2 regions of the Tepidiforma thermophila genome follow, and region 1 is predicted to be linked to the other one. Evidence: riboswitches for the same ligand, from Rfam matches in the RefSeq annotation. Region 1 holds a riboswitch; the other holds the start of a gene.
The links. A riboswitch is a leader RNA that binds a small molecule or an ion and turns the genes downstream of it on or off. The one in region 1 is predicted to bind S-adenosylmethionine.
Positions count from the first base shown of each region.

Region 1 (4,204 bases):
CCCTGAACGCCATCGATGCGCAGACCTCGAGCGAGATGTACCGCGCCTGGTGCGACTTCCGGGATGACGATGCGCTCCGGGTAGCAATCCTGACCGGTGCCGGGGAGAAGGCGTTTTCCACGGGGATGGACCTCGTCGCGACTGCACGCGGAGAGAACCAGTTTGAGGGCGGGAAACCGGTGCCCTTCGGGGGCTTCACCCGGCGGATGACGATTGACAAGCCGATCATCGCCGCCATTCACGGCTACTGCCTTGCGGGCGGCCTCGAACTCGCCCTCGCCTGCGATATCCGCATCTGCACACCGGATGCCCGGTTCGGCCTCCCGGAAGTGCGGTGGGCGATTATGCCGGGCGCTGGAGGCACACAGCGACTGCCGCGGGCGATCCCGGCGGCGTGGGCAAACTACATGATCCTGACGGGAGAACAGATCGACGCCGAAACCGCGCTCCGCATCGGTCTCGTTTCCCACATCGTGCCGAAGGACGAGCTGATGGACCGCGCCCTTCAGATCGCGGGCGTCATCTGCGAGCGCGGCCCGCTCGCCGTCCGGGCGGCGAAGGAGGCAATCCGGCGGGGGCTCGATATGCCGCTCGACCACGGTCTCGCGTTCGAAGAGCTGCTGTTGACACGCCTCATGGCCACCGAGGATGCAAAGGAAGGGCCGCGCGCCTTCGCCGAGAAGCGAAAACCGAACTACCGGGGCCGCTGATATGGGCGGGACTCGCGCTCGCCTGCTTCTCGGGTTGAGCGGATGGGTCCTGCTTGTCCTGTTGTCGGGGTGCAGGGAGGAACGTGCGGCGCCTACCATCCCCGGGGTTGTCTCCGTAACCGCTGAGCGCGTGCGAGAGGATGGCCTGGCAACCACACGAACCGCCGTGACCGTCACATTCGATGGCCCGGCGGTCCCCGCCGAGTCCCGGATCCCGCTCGCATCCCATTTCGAGGTTGATGTGCTGCAGGCCGACGGCAGCACGAAGCGTGTGCTGGTCAGGCATGCCGAACGGAGCCCGGCCGACCGGCGACAGGTAGTGCTCGAGGTCGACGCACTTGTGACGAGGGGGAGCACGCTGCGGATTTCGCGGCGGGCGTTCGCTCCGGGCGCCGCCGGGACCATTGATGCTGAGGTGACCGGTGGACTCGAGCCAGTCATCGCGCTGCTGGCATCCGCCGCGCTCACGCCGGCGGACCCAGCGTTCTTCGACCCGCCATCACCGCGCCCGCCGGACCCGGCCGCCGATGACCCCGCCATGATGCGGCTCGAGCTCGAGCGCCACCTCCGGCAGCGGGGGATGGCTGCGGCGAGTATCGTCGAAGCCCTCGCGATCTATGACGCAATCCCGGCTGCGGTCGTGCCGTCCCCGAAACTCCGGGCTGCGCTCGCCGGGCTTGTCGGCACATTCGCCGAACCTGCCCTCGCCGATCTCCTGACAGCACAGAACTGTACCGGGCTCCCGGCAGCGTCGATCGACTTTCGCCCTCCGCCGGGGAGCGAGCGGCTGCTCGCCCGGGTGACCTACGCGGGCAACGGCGCCCGGGTTCTATCGGTCGACCCGGGCCTGCGTGACGAGCGGATCGAGCTCCTCATGCCGCTCCTCGCGCATGAGGCCGTGCACTGCGACCGTTTCGACAGCAAAGTCGAAGAAGTGGCTGCGACGGCCTTCGACACCCTCCTGTATCTACAGCTCCTCGCGGCCGACCCATCACTGGTCAGGGAGCGTACCCGGCTCGCCAGAGAGCTGCGGATTGATGCTCTCGCCTTCATCAACAGTGGAGGTGTGTGGCCCGAGTCGATCGGCGTGCTCCGCTCTCCGGGAGTCATGAAAGTTCTCCCCGACACGAACGCCCCGCAGCGCTCATTCGCGGAATTTGTCGCGCAGGCGTACCCGACGGTCACGACCCTCGAGTCGCCGACGGAACCGCTGGCGGCTGCATACATGACCGTGCTCGCAACCGCAGCGGGGATTGGCGCGGGAGACCCATTCGACCTGCGCCAGCTCGATGACCTGCTCGGCCGGGTGTTTGACATCGCTGACCTGGTCGAGGTCATCCGCGCTTTGGGCCTGGAGCCGGTAACCTGAGGCATAACTGGTTGTCGCGTTAGCACGCCGTCGTGCTAGCATTGGTAGAAATCCCGCGAACGTGGCCGCTCGTATCGAGATGGGGTTGAGGGACCGGCCCGATGAAACCCCGGCAACCTGCCCGGATGGGTAAGGTGCCAAGTCCGGCCTCCCGGGTTCTCCCTGGGGGAAAGATGAGAGCGACTTCGCTCCGAAACACGGCCCACGCGGAACGAGGAGATGCCGAGATGGTTGAGTTCCTGGGCCGAATGGTCATGCTCTAGCCCCTCACGAGGAGGGGCCTCCCGTACCGTCGACGCCGTTGCCCGCCGAGCACTGCGCAGCCGCGCCGGGGCTGCTGCGGGCCCACCGCTCAGGGAGGAAGAGCATGAGCTTTGCCAAAAATCTCCGTTGTCGCGAGTGTCACCGTGAGTACGCGCTCGAAGCGCGACACGTGTGCGACTTCTGCTTCGGGCCGGTTGAGGTTACGTACGACTACGACGCCATTCGGAAGTCGGTTTCCCGGGACCGGATCGAGCGCGGGCCGGCCTCACTGTGGCGCTACCGGGACTACCTGCCGTGCGACCCGGATGCTGCCATCGATATCGGGGCCGGATTTACTCCGCTCATTCGGGCGAAGAACCTGGGCAAGGCGCTGGGATTGAACCACCTGTACATCAAGAACGACACGGTCAACCCGACCTGGTCGTTCAAGGACCGCGTGGTGGCGGTCGCAGCCAGCCGCGCCAGGGAGCTGGGGTACGACAAGCTGGCCTGCGCCAGCACGGGCAACCTTGCGAACAGCGTGAGCGCGCACGCCGCTGCAGCCGGGATGGAGGCTGTCGTGTTCATTCCGCACGACCTCGAACTGGGGAAGGTGCTCGGTTCGAGCATCTACGGGCCGACGCTGGTGAAGGTGCGCGGCAACTACGATGCGGTGAACCGCCTCTGCGCCGAGCTGGCCGGCTCGTACAACTGGGCGTTCGTCAATGTGAATGTCCGCCCGTACTACTCGGAAGGCTCGAAGACGCTCGGCTTCGAGGTTGCCGAACAGCTCGGCTGGCGGGCCCCCGACCATTGCGTCGTACCGATTGCGAGCGGTTCGCTCTTCGTGAAGATTCGTAAGGGGCTCCAGGAGCTCTGGAAGACCGGACTCATCGATGAGCCGAAGACGCGGATGAGCGGGGCACAGGCTGCCGGCTGCTCGCCGGTCGCGACCGCGTGGCAGGAAGGTTCGATGAACTTCCGTCCGCAGCGGCCGAACACGATCGCCAAATCGCTCGCAATCGGCAACCCGGCCGACGGCTATTACAGCCTCGTGCAGCTCAAGGAGACGGGCGGCGCCTGCGGGAGCGTGACCGACGACGAGATCGTTGCCGGGATGAAGCTGCTGGCCGAAACGGAAGGGATCTTCGCCGAGACGGCAGGCGGCGTCACCATCGCCTCGCTGAAGCAGCTGGCCGAACAGGGCAGAATTCACCCTGACGAGCTCACCGTGGCGTTCATCACGGGCGCCGGGTTCAAGACGGTCGAAGCAGTGGCCGAGGCGCTCAACCCGCCGCTCGAGATTGACGCCACGATTGAGAGCTTCGAAGCTGCCTACGGTGCCCGTTTGGCACAGGGAGTCGCCTGATGGCCGTCAAACGTGTCCGGTTTACCTTTCCCGAAAACCTCATCCGGGAGCCGATCATCTACCGCCTCGGCCACGAGTTCCAGGTCATCACCAACGTCCGGATGGCCGACGTTGACGAGAAAACGGGGTGGGTTGTGCTCGAGCTCGAGGGTGAACCGGATGAGATCGAACGCAGCATCGCCTGGGCCCAGGAGCGCGGGGTCCGGGTCGACCCGGTGACGGGCGATGTGGTCGAGGGTTAAGCAGGCCCCTCCGCGTTGCAATCACTATGCCGCATGTGATCAATTTCCGAAGACGCAAGGAAGGAACAGACCGTGCCGATTCATGTCCGCATTCCCCAGCCGCTCCGACCGCTCACCGGGAATCAGCCGACGGTGACGGCGGAAGGAGCGACCCTCGCGCTGCTCGTCGACAACCTCGAGAGTGCCTACCCGGGCATCAAGGAGCGGATGGTCGACGAAGCCGGGCAGATTCGGCGGTTCGTCAACATTTATGTTAACGGCGACGACGTCC
Region 1 covers NZ_PDJQ01000001.1:1,757,535-1,761,738, reverse strand. Annotated here, with positions in the region: gene A9A59_RS08535 (enoyl-CoA hydratase/isomerase family protein) at 1-710, shown strand, start outside; gene A9A59_RS08530 (hypothetical protein) at 877-2,079, shown strand; SAM riboswitch class I at 2,148-2,259, shown strand; gene thrC (threonine synthase) at 2,447-3,691, shown strand; gene A9A59_RS08520 (NIL domain-containing protein) at 3,691-3,933, shown strand; gene A9A59_RS08515 (ubiquitin-like small modifier protein 1) at 4,006-4,204, shown strand, end outside.

Region 2 (4,204 bases), 430 kb from region 1:
ACGGCGGTGCCCGTGATGCGCGCGCCGGGCGCGATGCGGGCGGCGGGGTCGATGGCGTTGGCTGCGCCGAGCAGGGCGCGATGGAGGGCGAGGTAGCGCGCCGGGGTGCCGAGGTCGGCCCAATGGCCTTCGAAGCGATAGCCGAGGACGGGGCGGCGCCGTGCGACGAGGGAGGGGAAGAGGGTTTCCTCGACGCGGACGGCGCCCGGGGGGATCTCGTCGACGATGCGGCGCTCGAAGATCCAGGCGCCGGCGTTGACGAGGCGGCCGGGGGCCTCGCCGGGGGGCGGTTTTTCGACGAAGCCGGTGATGAAGCCGTCTGCGTCGCAGACGGCGACGCCGAACTGGGAGGGGTCGTCGACTTCGTGGAGGGCGACGGTGAGGTCGGCGCGGCGGGCGAGGTGGGCAGCGAGCGCAGCGGAGAAATCGAAATCGAGGTAGACGTCGCCGTTGAGGACGAGGAAGCGGTCATTGATGCCGGCGACCTGGACGGCGTTGCGGATGGCGCCTCCTGATTCGAGACGGGTGGTTTCGATGACTGGCAGGAGTTCGAGGGGCCCGCGGGGGCCGGCGGGGTAGCAGCGGGCGAGGTCTTCGTTGGCGAGGCCGAGAGCGAGGACGACGCGCTGGATGCCGGACCGGGTGAGCCAGTCGAAGAGGTATTCGATGGCGGGCCGGTTGCAGACGGGCACGAGACTTTTGTGGCGCCGTGCGGTGAGGGGGCGGAGGCGGGTGCCCTGGCCGCCGACCAAGAGGATGGCGTCCACGGTGGCTAGCGACCGGCGGCTGCGCGGAGGTCGGGTGCGCGGGAGGTATCCTCCCAGGGGAGGTCGAGGTCGGTACGGCCGAAATGGCCGTAGGCGGCGGTGGGGCGGTAGATGGGCCGGCGGAGCTGGAGGTCTTCGATGATGGCGCCGGGGCGGAGGTCGAAGACTTTGCGGACGGCGGCGAGGATTTCGGAATCGGGGATGAGGCCGGTGCCGAAGGTTTCGACGCCGATGGAGGTGGGGTGGGCGACGCCGATGGCGTAGGAAAGCATGAATTCGCAGCGGCTGGCGAGGCCGGCGGCGACGATAGTCTTGGCGACCCAGCGGGCGGCGTAGGCGCCGGAGCGGTCGACCTTGGTGGGGTCTTTGCCGGAGAAGGCGCCGCCGCCGTGGCGGGCGACGCCGCCGTAGGTATCGACGATGATCTTGCGGCCGGTGAGGCCGGCGTCGCCGCGGGGGCCGCCGATCACGAAGCGGCCGGTGGGGTTGACGTGGATGATGACGTCCTTACTGAGCAGCGGGCCGGCGACGGGTTCGATGACGTGCTTTTTGACCTGGGTCGTGATGAACTCCTGGTCTTCGACATCGGGGGCATGCTGGGTGGAGATCACGACAGTGTCCACCTGGATGGGGTTCCAGTGCTCGTCGTATTCGACTGTGACCTGGGATTTGCCGTCGGGCCAGACCCAGGGGAGGAGGCCGGTTTTGCGGACTTCGGCGAGGCGGCGGGTGAGCCGATGGGCGAGGGAGATGGTCAGGGGCATGAACTCAGGGGTTTCGCGGCAGGCGAAGCCGATCATCATGCCCTGGTCGCCAGCGCCGATGTTGCGGGGGTCGCTGTTGTTCACGCCCTGGGAGATATCGGGGGACTGTTCAGAGATGGAGGTGATGACGCCGCAGGTGTGGCCGTCGAAGCCTTTGACGGAGGAGTCGTAGCCGATATCGACGATAGTTTTGCGGACGAGCTTGTTGATATCGACGTAGCCGGAGGTGGTGATTTCGCCCATGACGAGGACGAGGCCGTTGGTGGTGGCGGTTTCGCAGGCGACGCGGGCCTGGGGGTCCTGCTCGAGGAGTGCGTCGAGGACGGCATCGCTGACCTGGTCGCAGAGCTTATCGGGGTGGCCTTCGGTGACGGACTCGGAGGTGAGGAGCTTGCGTTCGGACACGTGCTGCCCTTTCGGTGATGGAGTTGCCTTCGCGCGGGCATGAAAAATCCCCTCGCGCCGGTGGGATTGGCGGCGAGGGGCGGGCCTTCCCGCAAGCCCGCCTTTTGTTGCCCGTGCGGCCGAGGCCGCGGGGCCGCGTCGGTTTGGCACCTTGGAGGCATAACCAGGTTGCCGGGCACGAACGCCCTCTTGACGCTTGCAGCAAGGGTAGCAGGCGGGCTGTCGTCGCGGAAGATGCGGGGGAGAGCGTCAGGCGGCGGGGGCGAGGGCGAGGACCTGGATATCGCCCCAGGGGGTTTCCTGGAGGGCATCGGCTTCGCCGGTTCGGAGGAGTTCGAGGACGGCGAGGAAGGAGACGACGACTTCGACGCGGGTGGCGCACTCGAGGATGGCGCGGCGGAAGGAGAAGCGGCCGCGCCGGCGGAGCCGTTCGCGGAACTGTTCGAGGCGCTGGGCGAGGGTGATGGTGGTATCGCGGGGGAGGATGGCGCGCGGGCGTGCTTCGCGGGGGCGGCGCTGAAGGAGCTTGAGCATGAGGGCGTGGAGGCGCTCGATGCTGACGCCTTCGAGGGGGGAGGCTTCGGGCAGGGCGGGCGGGGGAGCGAGGCGGGTGTAGATGCGGAGGCCGGCTTCCTGGCGCTCTTCGAGGAGTTCGACGACCTGGAGGAAGCGGCGGTATTCGCGGAGGAGTTCGACGAGCTCGGCGCCGACGTCGTCGTCTTCGAGGGAGGGCGCCTCCTCCCCCTGGGGGCGGGGGAGGAGGGCACGCGATTTGAGGTAGACGAGGCGTGCGCCGACGGCGACGAACTCTGCGAGTGCGGAGGGGTCGAAGCCTTCGCCGTTGTGGATGGCGGCGAGGTACTGGTCGGTCACCGCGACGAGGGAAACGGCGGTAATATCGAGGTCGTCCTTCTCGATGAGGTGGAGAAGGAGGTCGAGCGGCCCCTGGAAGACGGGCAGCGAGATTTCTGCCATAGCTCCTGCCGGCGCGATGCCCCCCCGCTGAGGCGGCGCCGGTACGGTCTTGCGACCGTGTGTGCTGTTACGCGCTGGCAGGCGCCCACACCCCCGGGAGCGTCCGCTCGACTGCAGCGGCGACAGCACCGACCGAGCGCATCATGGAAGCGAAGCGTTCGTATGTCAACGACTGGGCGCCGTCGGAGAGGGCGTGGTCGGGGTTGTTGTGGACTTCGATCATGAGGCCGTCGGCGCCGGCGGCGATGGCTGCCATGGCGACGGGTGTGACGAGGGAGGCCTTGCCGGTGCCGTGGGAGGGGTCGGCGATGATGGGGAGGTGGCTGAGCTCGCGGACGAGCGGGATGGCGTTGACGTCGAAGGTGTTGCGGTAGGCGGTTTCGAAGGTGCGGATGCCGCGCTCGCAGAGGATCACGTTGGGGTTGCCCTGGGCCATGATGTACTCGGCGGCGAGGAGCCACTCTTCGATCTGGCCGGAGAGGCCGCGCTTCAGCATGACGGGTTTCTTTGCGCGGCCGACTTCATCGAGCAGGATGAAGTTCTGCATGTTGCGTGCGCCGATCTGGATGATGTCGGCGTACTGGCAGACGGCGTCGATGTCGCGGACGCTCATGAGCTCGGTGATGACGGGGAGGCCATGCGCCTTGCCGGCGGCGTGGAGGTAGCGGAGGCCCTCTTCGCCGAGGCCGCGGAAGGTGTAGGGGGAGGTGCGGGGCTTGAAGGCGCCGCCGCGGAGGATGTTGGCGCCAGCGGCTTTGACGGCGCGGGCGGAATCGAAGATGTGCTCTTCGTTTTCGATGGAGCAAGGCCCGGCCATGATGGCGAGTTCGGTGCCGCCGACTTTGACGCCGTAACCGACATCGATGACGGAGTCAGCAGGGTGGAACTCGCGGGAGGCGAGTTTGTAGGGGCGGGTGACGCGGTGGACCGATTCGACGCGGGGGAGCGCCTGGAAGATGTCTTCGAGGCCGGGTTCATCGGACCCGATGACGCCGATGATGGTGCGCTCCTGGCCGACGGAGAGGTGGGCCTGGCGGCCGGTTTCTTCGATGCGCTTGATGATGACGTCGATGTCATCGGGGGTGGCTTCGGGGGAGACGACGATGATCACGGGTAAGGCTGCTCCGTTTGTGGTTGGGGTTGTGCTAGGGGACGTTGGACGCGAGGTCGGGGCGAAGCCGAGCGGCCTCGCGCAGGTAGATGTGGCGGATTTCACTCTGGGCTTTGTCGGTATTCCAGTGGAGGAGCACCCGGATACAGCGCGGGAGCATGCCGGGGACGGACATCTCGTGG
Region 2 covers NZ_PDJQ01000001.1:1,324,566-1,328,769, reverse strand. Annotated here, with positions in the region: gene A9A59_RS06445 (nucleotidyltransferase family protein) at 1-767, opposite strand, end outside; gene metK (methionine adenosyltransferase) at 773-1,936, opposite strand; SAM-I-IV-variant riboswitch at 2,030-2,137, opposite strand; gene A9A59_RS06435 (segregation and condensation protein A) at 2,186-2,911, opposite strand; gene aroF (3-deoxy-7-phosphoheptulonate synthase) at 2,979-4,022, opposite strand; gene aroH (chorismate mutase) at 4,057-4,204, opposite strand, start outside.
Region 2: another riboswitch for S-adenosylmethionine. It lies ahead of metK (methionine adenosyltransferase); the one in region 1 lies ahead of thrC (threonine synthase).